4 regions of the Exiguobacterium sp. s183 genome follow, and region 1 is predicted to be linked to each of the others. Evidence: predicted binding sites of a transcription regulator. Region 1 holds the regulator's gene; each other region holds the start of a gene.
The links. Region 1 encodes Rex, which represses fermentation and respiration genes when NADH is low (regulators of the CRP and FNR family bind a similar motif). Its sites were predicted from a motif close to TTGTGAAATATTTCACAA; they were not measured.

Region 1 (3,130 bases):
TGTTTCTTCGTTCGAATCATTTGATACGTTGAAATGATGACTCCCAGTGTCAGTCCAAACAGCAATACGAGCAAAATGATAATGTCATTCATCCTTTTTATCTCCTCATAACTTGATTGGAACGACTCTTTCAAGACTCTCCTTCACGTCTACTTTTCACTCTCTGATAAATGACAATGCCAACGTGAAGAATCATACCAAGCACGTACAAGATCAGCCCTAGTGCAAGCCAGCCGATCGCGTCCCAACCACGTACGATTGTCATTCCGACAAAAAAGAAGATATAGCCAGTCACGAGTAGCAACGACGAAACGATGAATTGACGTCGCAATCGAGATTGTATAGAGAAAAATAAGAAAAACAGTAAGATGGTTGTCATCGTGCCTAGCAATATAAAGTCCTCTCCGTTGTACTCCCGAATCATCGTGCATCCTCCCTTACATATGTGCCTCGTTTTATTATAGCATACAAAATGGAAAAATTTCTCAATCACTCGTATCCTATCATAACAGTATGTCACAACAAAAAAGCATCATTCCACTTACGGAACGATGCTCATTTTTCATTCATCTGTTTCATTAAATCCATCTGTTCTTGCACCATCGCCTCTTTTTCCCGGCGTAGCACCCCTTTGTAGGTGATACGTGAAATCGATAAACTGATTTCATATAGGAAGAAGAGTGGTAACGACACCATAAGGTGCGACGTCAAATCCGGCGGTGTGATGAATGCCGCGATCACGAATAGGGCGAAGTATGCGTACTTTCGAATCTTTGATAAGAAGTACGGGGTCACGACACCAATTCGGGTCAAGAACATCGTCACGACCGGCAACTGGAACAATAGACCAAACGGAATCGTCAGTTGCAGCAAGAACGTGAAGTAATTGTTCGCCCCGATGATTTGTTCGAGTCCGAGGTCTTGCCCGAGGTCCGTCGAGATATCGAGGACGAGCGGGAATAACCAGTAGTAGGCGAACGCAAGGCCGATCAAGAACAATCCGAAGATGATCGGGATATAGGCAAGGGTACCTTTCCGTTCATTCGGATGCAGACCGGGTGCGACAAACGCCCACACTTGATACAGTAGGAATGGGCTCGCCGCAATCAGGCCGATGATGAGCGCCAAGTTCAAGTAAATCATGAGCGGGTCCGCGACCCCAAAGGCGTTCAGTTCGAGCCCGCGTTCGACGAGATCTTCTTGCAAGTACGCGAGTACATATTTGACACTCGGCAAAGCCATCAAAAAGAAGGCAAAGACGACAAATGCAGATAGCATCAGTCGTCTCCGCAGCTCTGTCAAGTGATCGGTGAGTTCCCGCTCTTGATCAGGTTGATGATTCATGGCTTACTGCTCTTTCTTTTCGATAGCTTTCTTGTCGTTCTCGTCGTGCTCGTTCATCATGCCGTTCGTTGCATTTTTGAACTCACGAAGCGTTTGTCCGGCCGCGCGACCAAACTCCGGTAATTTCTTCGGTCCGAAGATGATGAGCGCGATGATGGCGATGATGAATAGACTCGCCCCACCCGGAATCCCGACGACGAGTGATGATGCTAGTAATTCCATTATTGATGGACCCCCTCAGCGGTTGGATAGTGTTGCATAAAGTAAATGAGTGACTGCAGCTCAATCGACAAATCGATATGATGGACGCGAACTGTGTCCGGTACGGTAAGTCGTGCCGGTGTGAAGTTCAAGATGCCCTTGATGCCGAAACGGACCAAGTCGTCTGCGACGGACTGCGCATAGGCAGAAGGTACCGTCAAAATGGCGACGTCGATCTTGTTTTGCTTCATGATCTGTTCCATCTCATCGACATGATGAATCGGGACGCCTGACATCGTCGTGCCGACTTTTGTCTCGTCTGCGTCGAACCCGACGACGATATGTGTGTTATTGTTTTTAAGGAAGTTATAGTTGACGAATGCCGTCCCAAGGTGACCGACCCCGACCAAGGCGACATTCGTAATCTCGTCCTGATTCAGTGTCTTTCGGAAAAAGTCTAACAGATACTGCACGTTATAGCCATATCCCTTTTTACCGAGCGCACCGAAGTACGAGAAATCACGGCGAATCGTAGCCGAATCGACCTTGACCGCCTCACTCAGTTCTGCTGAAGAGACACGCTGTTTACCTGACGCGTGCAGGCTTTGAATAAATCGATAGTATAGTGGCAACCGTTTGGCTGTCGCTTGTGGAATCTTTGGTTCGTTTTGACTCAACGGAAAGAGCCTCCTTTTTACGACACGTTACAAACGAATCTGAATTTCATACACCTTGATTGTAAACGAATTCACATGACCACTCAACGAATATACCTAAAATCGCTGAAAAATACAGTATACTAAATAGAGAGAAAGGGGTTTTTTCACTTGATCCTACTGCAAGTCAATAACTTATCCAAATCCTTCGGCGTCGAGCCGATTTTAGAAAACGTCAAACTCGAAATCCAAGAAGGCGAACGCGTCGCCCTCGTCGGCCGAAACGGGGCCGGGAAGTCGACGCTTTTGAAAGTAATCGCCGGTGAATATAACTATGACTCTGGGGACATCATGAAGCCAAAAGACGTCACAATCGGCTATCTCGCCCAAGACTCAGGGCTCGAATCCGACGAGACGATCTGGAACGAGATGCTCACCGTCTTCACGGACTTGATCGAGCAAGAGAAGACGCTCCGTCGCATGGAAGCCGACATGGGATCCGAACGGATTCTAAACGACGCCGCTGCGTACGAACGCCTCCTCTCCTCTTACGATGAAGAACAACACACGTTCAAAGAGCGCGGCGGTTACCAGTATGAAGCGACGATCCGCTCGGTCCTTCACGGGATGCGCTTCTATCCGGACGACTTCGAGCGCCGGATCGACACGCTCTCTGGTGGACAACGGACACGTCTCGCCTTGGCAAAGATGCTCCTTCAAAGTCCCGACCTGCTCATCTTGGACGAGCCGACGAACCATTTGGACATCGAGACGCTCGCCTGGCTAGAGAAGTACTTGAGCGGCTATAAAGGTGCCGTCCTCATCGTCTCCCACGACCGATACTTCCTCGACCGCGTCGTCTCGGTTGTCTATGAGCTGTCACGTCATCGGAGCCGCCGCTTCGTCGGGAACTACACGAAGTATCTCGA
Region 2 (3,130 bases), on a different contig from region 1:
CTCGCTCCGCCGCCAAGACCGTCGCTGAAAGCGGTCAACGTATCGTTAAATCCGAGCCCTCCAACAAGCCCTCCGACAAGCGCAGCTAATATTAAGGACAATACAATGTGCACACGACTGATGGCGAGTGCAAATAAGACGATGACTGCAAGTAATACTGCGTTCATATCCATCCAACACCTTTCACAATTTCTTTCTCTTGGTATCACTTTAATATGATAAAGACTTTTTGAAATTTAACATATGATGTGACCCTTGTCAAATCGATTATGAAAAAAAGCGATAACTCGTGAAAGTTATCGCTTACGTGTTACAGATCGACGTTGTGATACACTTGGCGAACATCTTCCAAGTCTTCGAGCACATCGATTAATTTTTCAAACTGTTCTTTCGAATCGTCATCGAGCGACACTTCGTTTTGTGGAAGCATCGTCAGCTCGGCGACGGCGAACTCTTCAACCCCGGCAGACTTGAATGCAGTCTGAACGGCATGGAACGCTTCTGGCTCGGCATAGACGATGACCGTCTCATCTTCTTCGATGACGTCACGAACGTCTAGGTCGTGTTCCATCATGAGTTCAAGGACATCGTCTGCCGACATTTGATTGACACCGATGACGGCTGTCGCATCAAACATGTAGGCGACCGAACCGCTGACACCCATGTTTCCTCCGTTTTTACCGAAAGCGGCACGTACTTCAGATGCTGTACGGTTTACGTTGTTCGTCAACGTATCGACGATGACCATCGCACCGTTCGGTCCAAATCCTTCATAACGTAGCTCATCGAAGTTTTCCTCGTCGCCACCTTTTGCTTTATCGATGGCGCGATCGATAATCGCACGGGGCACGTTATACGTTTTCGCACGCTCCACAACGAATTTTAATGACTGGTTCAACTCAGGATCAGGTTCCCCTTGACGGGCGGCCACATAAATCTCGCGACCGAACTTCGCATAGACGCGACTCGTGTTCGCGTCTTTCGACGCCTTCTTCTCTTTAATGTTGTTCCATTTACGACCCATTACATGTCATCTCTCTTTCCATTTGTACGTAGATTCATTACAGATTATATAAGAAGTTGCGTGAATTGACGAGAAAAGTTTTACTCGTCGCCCTTATCCATCTTCTCAACAATCTCGGTGAGCGTCTTCAAACTGTCAATGAGGCGGTCGGTTTCATCCTCGTTTAAAAAGGCGAGACGCTCCTCAAAAAGCCTCCGGAACGAGTCTCTCCGTTCGAGTAGAATACGCTCACCTTTCTCTGTCAACTGGTTCCAAATGACACGGCGGTCCCGTTCATCCGGTACGCGTGTAATATATCCTTCATTTAACAGTTTCGTGATGAGCGGGGTAACATTGGGCGGCGCGATGGAGAGTGTTTCACTAATTCGTCCATTTGTGACAGCCCCCTCGTCCTCAATCAACATCAACAGATGGAAATGAGAGAAGTTCAAGTTCGGAATTTGTGGGAAATCAGATCGACGTAGCAGTTTACGACGAATTAAAGGGATCAGTTTGACGAACTGGTCCGCAGCATCTTGTTTCGGCATAGTAGATTCACTTCCTAGTTAGGTTCTATTTTCATTATACACGAGTTAGGTGCAGTTGAACCTAAAAACGGGTTGATGTGATGATTGATACATCATCATAGAAAAAGAACCGACACAATTAATGTAAGCGTTTACATTAAACTATTTATTCGTTTTCATGAAAACGAATTCGATTTTACTGAGGACACAGTTAAAAATCAAGGGCTATCAACAAATGACAAAAAAATATTGTGAAAGAGTTCACATTGTTGTCACCCACAAACTCTGAAAAACATTGTATTCTATGAATGTGAAGGAAAGCACAATCTCTTGAAAGCAGTCATCACATTGTGTCTTCCATCAAGTCAATATGTTCATTAAAAGCTCTCAATTATGAGGAGGAACCTAACATGGCAGTCAAAGAGAAAGCAAAAGTGGAAACTACGGCAGAACAAATGGTGGATACGCTCGTAGCGGGTGCACACGCCGCACTCGATACGTTGATGACGTTCGACCAAGAGAAAATCGATCAGATCGTACAAGCGATGGCGCTCGCTGGACTTGAGCAACACGTCGCACTTGCGAAATTAGCACATACAGAAACAGGTCGCGGTGTCTTTGAAGACAAGATGATCAAAAATATCTTCGCGACAGAATATATTTACAACTCACTCCGTGGAGAGAAAACGGTTGGCGTCCTTGAAGATGACGTTCAAAACGGAATCACATACATCGCAGAACCAGTTGGTGTCGTCGCTGGGGTCACACCGGTCACAAACCCTACATCGACAACGATGTTCAAAGCGATCATCGCGATCAAGACACGTAACCCAATCATCTTCGCGTTCCACCCATCCGCTCAACAGTGTTCAAGTGAAGCGGCACGTGTCCTTCGTGACGCAGCGGTAGCGGCAGGAGCTCCTGAAAAATTGATTCAATGGGTTGAAGTCCCGTCACTCGACGCAACAAAAGCACTTATGAACCACCCAGGTGTGGCGATGGTTCTTGCGACTGGTGGGGCAGCAATGGTCAAATCGGCTTATTCGACTGGTAAACCAGCACTCGGTGTCGGACCTGGTAACGTCCCGGCTTACATCGATAAGACTGCGAAAGTGAAACGTGCCATCTCGGACGTCATCCTTTCAAAAACGTTCGACAACGGTATGATTTGTGCGTCTGAACAAGCAATCATCGTCGACCAAGAAGTTTACGAAGAAGTGAAGGCAGAAATGACGGCACTCGGTTGCTACTTCTGTTCACCTGAAGAAAAAGCGAAACTCGAAACACTCGTCATTCGCACGGACACATGTGCGGTCAACCCAGAAATCGTAGGGAAGCCAGCAGCATGGATCGCTGAAAAAGCAGGTCTCAACGTACCGGCTGATACAAAAATCTTGATCGCTGAACTCGAAACGGTCGGCGCGACTGAACTTCTTTCTCATGAGAAGTTGAGCCCGGTTCTCGGCGCTTATAAAGTTCAATCACGTGAAGAAGGATTCGCCATCGCTGAAAAAATGCTCGAAATCGGTGGTCTCGGTCACACAGCGGTCATCCACTCAACAGATGACGATGCGATCCTCGACTTCGGTCTTCGCATGAA
Region 3 (3,130 bases), on a different contig from region 1:
AGAGCATCATCTCCATCTCAAGTATCGGCACTCCGCTTCTTGCCGGAGCACTGTTTAAACTCATACCGATTCCAGCTTTTTTATTCAGCTCAGCCCTATTCTTCATGATTGCCGCCTTGCTTGCTTCTCGACTCACATTTCATCAGAAAGAGGTTGCTCCAACCGAACAATCTACCTGGGAAGATGTACGGTCTGGTCTCTCTTATTTGAAGCAGCAACGCGTTTTATGGACAGTCGCCGTTCTAGCTGCCTTCTTGAATTTCTTTTTCGTCGCGACAGAAGTGTTGTTCCCGATAGCCGCGCTACAAGAGGTCGGCGTGTCTCCGTTTCAGTTCGGACTACTTGAAAGCATGGTTGCCATTGGATTCTTAATCGCTTCTTTACTTCACGCCTTGCCACTATTTAAAATCAAACATCGCCTGGCGACCATGCGATCTGCACTGACCATACTCAGTGTTCTATTTATCGGCCCTGCCATTCCATTATATTTGAACTTCAACGTCCTCACTTCGATTTTCTTTTTCGCAATGTTCGCCTTATTGAGTGGTTTCTTTATCGTACGTGTCAACGTTCCGATTCAATTGCTCTTACAAACGAATACGGATCCGAATTATTTAGGTCGCGTGATTGGGGTACTCGAGTCACTTGCGATGGGTATCACACCAATCGGTTTTATTCTATTCGGGGTATTGAGTGATCTTGTACCAGTCTCATATCTATACACCGCATGTATGATTGGCCTACTCCTATGTACCTTCACACTCACATATCGGATTCGCCATGACATCCAAGCGGAACGAGAAGCTCAGTCAATTGAACAAGCGTCTTAACAAAAAAAGACATCGAACGAATCAGTTCGATGTCTTCTCTGTTGACGGGAGTACCCGTTTTTCTAATAAAAATGGTCCGAATGGGATGACGGATGCCATGACGGCAAGCGTCAGCACTTTAAAGCCCCAACGGAAGCGCCACGCCATGTACATGGCCGCAAGTACGTAGGCCACAAACAAGAAACCGTGCGCTGCGCCGACAATACTGACCGCGAGTGGAATACCCGCCATGTATTTCAATGGCATCGCGATAAACAGTAACAACAAGAAGGACACACCTTCTGTGTAGCCAAGCCATTTAAAATGAGTCGTAGTCATATGCGTTCTCCTTTATCTCTGTAGGCTATATCTATCGTAGCCGAAACATGAGAGGTTTGTCACAGGAGAGTGCACAAAAGTTACGAAGCTATTTGACGATTTGGTGAACGATGCAATACTTTCGTTTCGACAAAGTTGCGAAGGAACAGACCGTCGACTCCGATTTTCCCTGCGTTATGTCCAGCAACCAAAATCAATACAGATACGATCAACATCGTTGGGTTCGTACTGACCGTTCCAGAGAGCAAGAAAGCCATGTTCATGACAAGACCGAAGAACGCCGCGCTACGTGTGAGTGCACCGAGCAATAACCCCAACCCGACCAAAAATTCACCATAAGGAATAAGGACATCGAATAATCCAGCGTTCGGAATTGCAACGTTTTCTAAGAATGCAGCCCACCATCCTGCGACGGCTGGATGTTCTCCAGTCGCAAGTGTCACCGCGTTGTTTAAGAATCCTTCCGTTCCAAAACCACCTGTGATTTTACCCAAACCTGCTGTTAACCAATGATAACCGAGCCATACACGTAACACCGTCAAGATTGCCGTAGCGATGTTATGATTTTGCCAAAATTTCGTGAACATGATGATTCCTCCCTTTCAAGAAGTTGAATAAATGAATAATGTGATTACATTCACAATATACCATCTATGTTCACTATTTCACATATGTATTTTTGTTTGTTCATGATTCGTCCATATGTACGTCACACTCTATTCACATCCATCAAAAAGACGCCTACTTGAGGCGCCTTTGAGGATTTTACAACGTCACATCTTGTGGTGGTTGACCCTTCTTGTTCATCACGCGCATCGATTCTGGCTCGATTTTAAGGATGACCAGTTTCGGATCGTCTGGTCCATCAAACCAGCCCTCGAGCTTGTCGTTCCACACTTTTTCTTTCATCGATTCATCATCTGACACAGTCGCTTTCCCTAAAATTTCTAAGTACGTGTCGCCGACCCCATCGCCATCATAACCAATCAAAATATGCGTATATGGATTCTTCTCTAATTCCGCCACCTTATCTGTATCGTTCGAGGTTGCTGTATAGAGTGTGAAATCATCATGGAAAAATGTCATGTAACGACTATGTGGCTTCACCTTATATACGGTCGCCATCGTCCCTACATTACTTGAATCTAGAATCTTTAATGCTGTTTCTTTTGCACTCATTCCGAATTCCTCCTTCATGGTTTGTCGCTCGTATACTGTTCCCTCAAACCACACGATTAAACACAAAAAAACCTGCTCGCCGATGCGAGCAGGTATCATATTCCTTAGAAAGGAAGATTAGATTTTTTCAACGTTAGAAGCTTGTGGTCCACGAGCTCCGTCTGTGATTTCGAAAGTTACTTCTTGGCCTTCTTCAAGTGTTTTGAAGCCGTCGCCTTGGATTGCTGAGAAGTGTACGAATACGTCGTCTCCGCCTTCCATTTCGATGAAGCCGTAACCTTTTTCTGAGTTAAACCATTTTACTTTACCTGTGTTCATGAATGAACCCTCCTGAAATAAACGCTATGCGTTATAGTAGTGCCTTACTAGAAAAAACTTGACCAAAAAAAATACAAGCCTCTGGATTATCTAATGAAAAATAATCCCAAGCACTTGTGAATTATGATTCCAGCTATTCTTAATTAAGCACATATTGAATATAACACGACTAGATGCTTCTGTCTAGTAAATACTTCTGATTGCTAAAAAACAAGGCGAAACGGGTACATGCTAGAGAAGATGATGCTAGGAGGATTTATTATGAAAAATGCAAAGGACCCGCAATCAATCGCTTCGATGATTGCCTCATATTCTGATTGGTCGGAAGAAGACCTCATCCAGCGAACACTCGAATGGCACCGCTCCACGCGCGAGACATCTTACTCAGAGCAGCAACATTCCATCCCTTGCCGAATTCCAATGACTGAGCGCATTACGCCTGTTCAAACGTCACTCCCGCTCGAACAAATGGACGGAATGGTTCG
Region 4 (3,130 bases), on a different contig from region 1:
AGCGCATACAGTGGCGGAACAAGCCCTGCCCTTGAGACGAGGTATCCGCTTGCTGCAAACAGGGCGACCGCCGCAATCCCGGCTGCATATCCAAAGAAGATGGAGAGAAGGATATCTTTCTTCTCGCGCATCATCCATTTTGTAATCGTCCAAAGCGAGTTCATCGGCTCACCCCTTTCTGAAGCGCAAACAGTTCCGCATACTCTGGGACGGCGAGCAACGCGTCATGTGTGCCTTCCGCAATCCGTTGCCCGTCCTCCATAAACCAGATGGTATCCGCCTCTTTGATTGTATGCAGGCGATGAGCCACCGTGATCAACGTTGCCTCTTTCGACAACTCAGCAATCGAACGTCTCACAATCTGTTCGGTCTTCAAATCGAGACCGGTCGTCGGCTCATCGAATAAGAGGATACCAGGTCGTTTAAAGAAGGCACGGGCGAGTGCGAGACGTTGTCGTTCTCCACCCGATAGACCAAATCCACCTTCTCCAAGCTCCGTCCAGATCCCGTTCGGTAATTGATCGATCACCTCAGACAGTCCTGCCGCATCGGCTGCTTCCCGTAACGCAAGCTCATCGGCCTCTTCGCCTAAGGCGATGTTATCGGCAAGTGTGCCGGCGAATAGATAAGGGTTTTGTGAGATATAGGCAATATTTCCGTACCAGGCAGACTCGTCAAACGACTGAAGAGGTTCACCATCCACGAGGACACGTCCCGATTTCACCTGTAGCAGTCCGGAGATGACATTCAGTACTGTCGTCTTCCCGGAACCACTCGCACCGACCAAGGCCAGGTGAGTGCCGGACGGAATCCGACCGCTCAACGGTTGAAGCGCAAAGCGTCCGCCTGCATATTCGAAGGAGACGTCTTCGAGTTCAAGGTTTGGTGTTCGTGAACCCAGTGACTTCGTTCCCCATTCGATGCGGTCATCGGGGGCGTCTAATACCTCAAAGATTCGGTCGGCCGCACCCATACTTCCACGTCCCGTATGGAAGGCACTTCCTAAATCTTTAATCGCTAAATAATACTCTGGCGCCAATACGAGAATCAAAAAACCAGAGAAGAACGTGAGGTTTTGCCACACGACCATCTGCAATGCGACTTCTAACGCGACGACTCCGGTACTGAGCATCGAGATGAACTCGAGCATAAGTCCTGATAAGAACGCCGTCTTCAAAACGACCATCGTCGCATCCCGAAAGTCGAGGCTGCTCTTCTCAATCGCCTTCGCTTCTTGCTCCGTGCGATTGTAAAGCTTGAGCGTCGTCAATCCTTGTAAGACATCTAAAAATTTACCGGAAAACTGATTCATCTTCTCCATCTGTTCTTCTGATTTTTTCTGAGTCGCAATCCCGATGATGATGAAGAACAGCGGAATGAACGGTGCCGTGACCATCATGATGACTCCTGAAATCCAGTGTTGGCTGAAGACGACGACCAAAATGAGGAGCGGGATGATCGACGTTTGGATGACTTGCGGCCAATATTGACTGAAGTACGCGTCGACCTCGTCGACAGCATCCATGAACACACTGACCTTTTTACCTGATTGTCCTGTCAAAGATGACTCGACCGGACTCGTGGCGTACCGCTCCAACAGTTGAAGGCGTAACGTCTGTTTCGCCTTTTCGGATAAACTCGCACCGATGCGTCCCGACACGTATCCAAAAAGCGCTCGTGCCAGTAAAGCAACGACGAGCCATAGTAAAGCCGGAAGGATGGCTTCGAATGATTCATCCTTTAAAAAGATTCGGTCGACGATGTCGACGATTAAATACGCTTGCGCCAAAATCGATAGTCCAATCATGACCGCGGATAACACGAGTCCGATGATGTGACCCCTTTCGGCGAAAGCAAGGGCTTGCAGTCGTTTCACTGCATTCATCCTTTCTCTATTTACAATTCCATTGCTTTGTGAGATTCATCACTAATTATACAATATGCCACGTGTTGAAGCGAACGCCCCGCTCGTTCGAACATGTAAAAGACGCCCTCATCCGAGTGGCGTCAGTCGATGTCTTGCTCAAAATATTCAGGATGCCCGATCACAAGTTGATGGGCGTCGATACGAAGGATCTCTTCTTTTCGAAGCTTCGCTAAAATCGTCGAAACCGTCTCCCGGGACGTACCGGACAGACGAGAAAGTTCGATTGCGGTGAATGGGCATCGGACACGGACACCTTGTTCGTCCGGTTCCCCTAAATCTTCAATTAAGAAATGGAGCGTATTGATGACACGCTCTTTCGCACTCGGTGTGATGATTTCTTGGACACGCCTTTCATGCAAATCAAGAATACGATTCATCTGGCCAATGATATAGAGCAGCATGCTCGACTGCGTGGACACGAACCGCTCAAAGCGATCTGTCGGGATGTAGATGACCTCAATGTCCGTCACCGCTTCAGCTGTATGCCGATAGTCTTCCCCTGTGAATAAACCGTTGTATGGGAAAAATTGTTTCGGTTTCACGTAATCGGCGTAATGATGGGTCGCATTCTCGTTCATCCGTTCGAGTTTGATATAACCGCTCATCAAGAAATACACACGCTCCCGCGGGTCCCCTTCCATGAACAACAGTTGTCCTTTCCGATACGTCCGGCAATAGACGTGCGGAATCAACTGTTCAAGTGCTCGACTTGGACATGTCGCAAACAGCGTCAACTGCCGTAAATCGTCAATCGTCCACATGTGTCGCATGTTCATCCCCTCATTTCTATTCTTCTATCTTCAGTATAATGGGATTTTCAATGAAAACGCTTTCTAAATCCGACAGTTTTCTGACATGACAAAAGGGGGTCTCCCCCCTTTTTCAGTCCAACATCAGTTCCAATAGCGCGTCCTGTAAATCACGATCGAGTTCTAACGCATGGAGGTCAAACAGCCATGCCTCGAGACGCGTCTTCGTGGTCGCCATCTGATATAGACGATCTTTCAAGTCATAAGCGATTTCAGCGCGATCTAAGAAGCGATAGAGACGGTCGAGTCGATGTGCGTTTTGTGTCACATCGACCGGCAGCGTCACGGTCTGCTCCTGTTTCCATTCACCGAGTGGGATGTGTAACGTCTGCGTCTCCGCATCATAGTCCCCTTCTCCGACGACCCCACGGACTAGAATCGTCAACGTTCGATT

Region 2: a site for Rex is predicted at 1,780-1,797, ahead of adhE (bifunctional acetaldehyde-CoA/alcohol dehydrogenase). Genes of this name have one in related genera too.
Region 3: a site for Rex is predicted at 1,774-1,791, ahead of KNP62_RS11160 (DoxX family membrane protein). Genes of this name have one in related genera too.
Region 4: a site for Rex is predicted at 1,913-1,930, ahead of cydD (thiol reductant ABC exporter subunit CydD). Genes of this name have one in related genera too.

Annotation. Positions count from the first base shown of each region.
Region 1 is NZ_JACSKN010000011.1:9,296-12,425, reverse strand. Features, by position in the region: gene KNP62_RS15115 (hypothetical protein) at 1-92, opposite strand, end outside; gene KNP62_RS15110 (hypothetical protein) at 131-424, opposite strand; gene tatC (twin-arginine translocase subunit TatC) at 556-1,344, opposite strand; gene tatA (twin-arginine translocase TatA/TatE family subunit) at 1,348-1,566, opposite strand; gene KNP62_RS15095 (redox-sensing transcriptional repressor Rex) at 1,566-2,222, opposite strand; gene KNP62_RS15090 (ABC-F family ATP-binding cassette domain-containing protein) at 2,373-3,130, shown strand, end outside.
Region 2 is NZ_JACSKN010000001.1:727,258-730,387, reverse strand. Features, by position in the region: gene KNP62_RS03940 (Na+/H+ antiporter family protein) at 1-167, opposite strand, end outside; gene KNP62_RS03935 (YebC/PmpR family DNA-binding transcriptional regulator) at 311-1,024, opposite strand; gene KNP62_RS03930 (MarR family winged helix-turn-helix transcriptional regulator) at 1,105-1,551, opposite strand; gene adhE (bifunctional acetaldehyde-CoA/alcohol dehydrogenase) at 1,941-3,130, shown strand, end outside.
Region 3 is NZ_JACSKN010000004.1:199,033-202,162, reverse strand. Features, by position in the region: gene KNP62_RS11170 (MFS transporter) at 1-830, shown strand, start outside; gene KNP62_RS11165 (DUF3817 domain-containing protein) at 852-1,148, opposite strand; gene KNP62_RS11160 (DoxX family membrane protein) at 1,229-1,735, opposite strand; gene KNP62_RS11155 (pyridoxamine 5'-phosphate oxidase family protein) at 1,914-2,327, opposite strand; gene KNP62_RS11150 (cold-shock protein) at 2,445-2,645, opposite strand; gene KNP62_RS11145 (glycoside hydrolase family 55 protein) at 2,907-3,130, shown strand, end outside.
Region 4 is NZ_JACSKN010000002.1:451,096-454,225, forward strand. Features, by position in the region: gene cydC (thiol reductant ABC exporter subunit CydC) at 1-164, opposite strand, end outside; gene cydD (thiol reductant ABC exporter subunit CydD) at 161-1,885, opposite strand; gene KNP62_RS07775 (Crp/Fnr family transcriptional regulator) at 2,008-2,697, opposite strand; gene KNP62_RS07780 (glycoside hydrolase family 31 protein) at 2,810-3,130, opposite strand, start outside.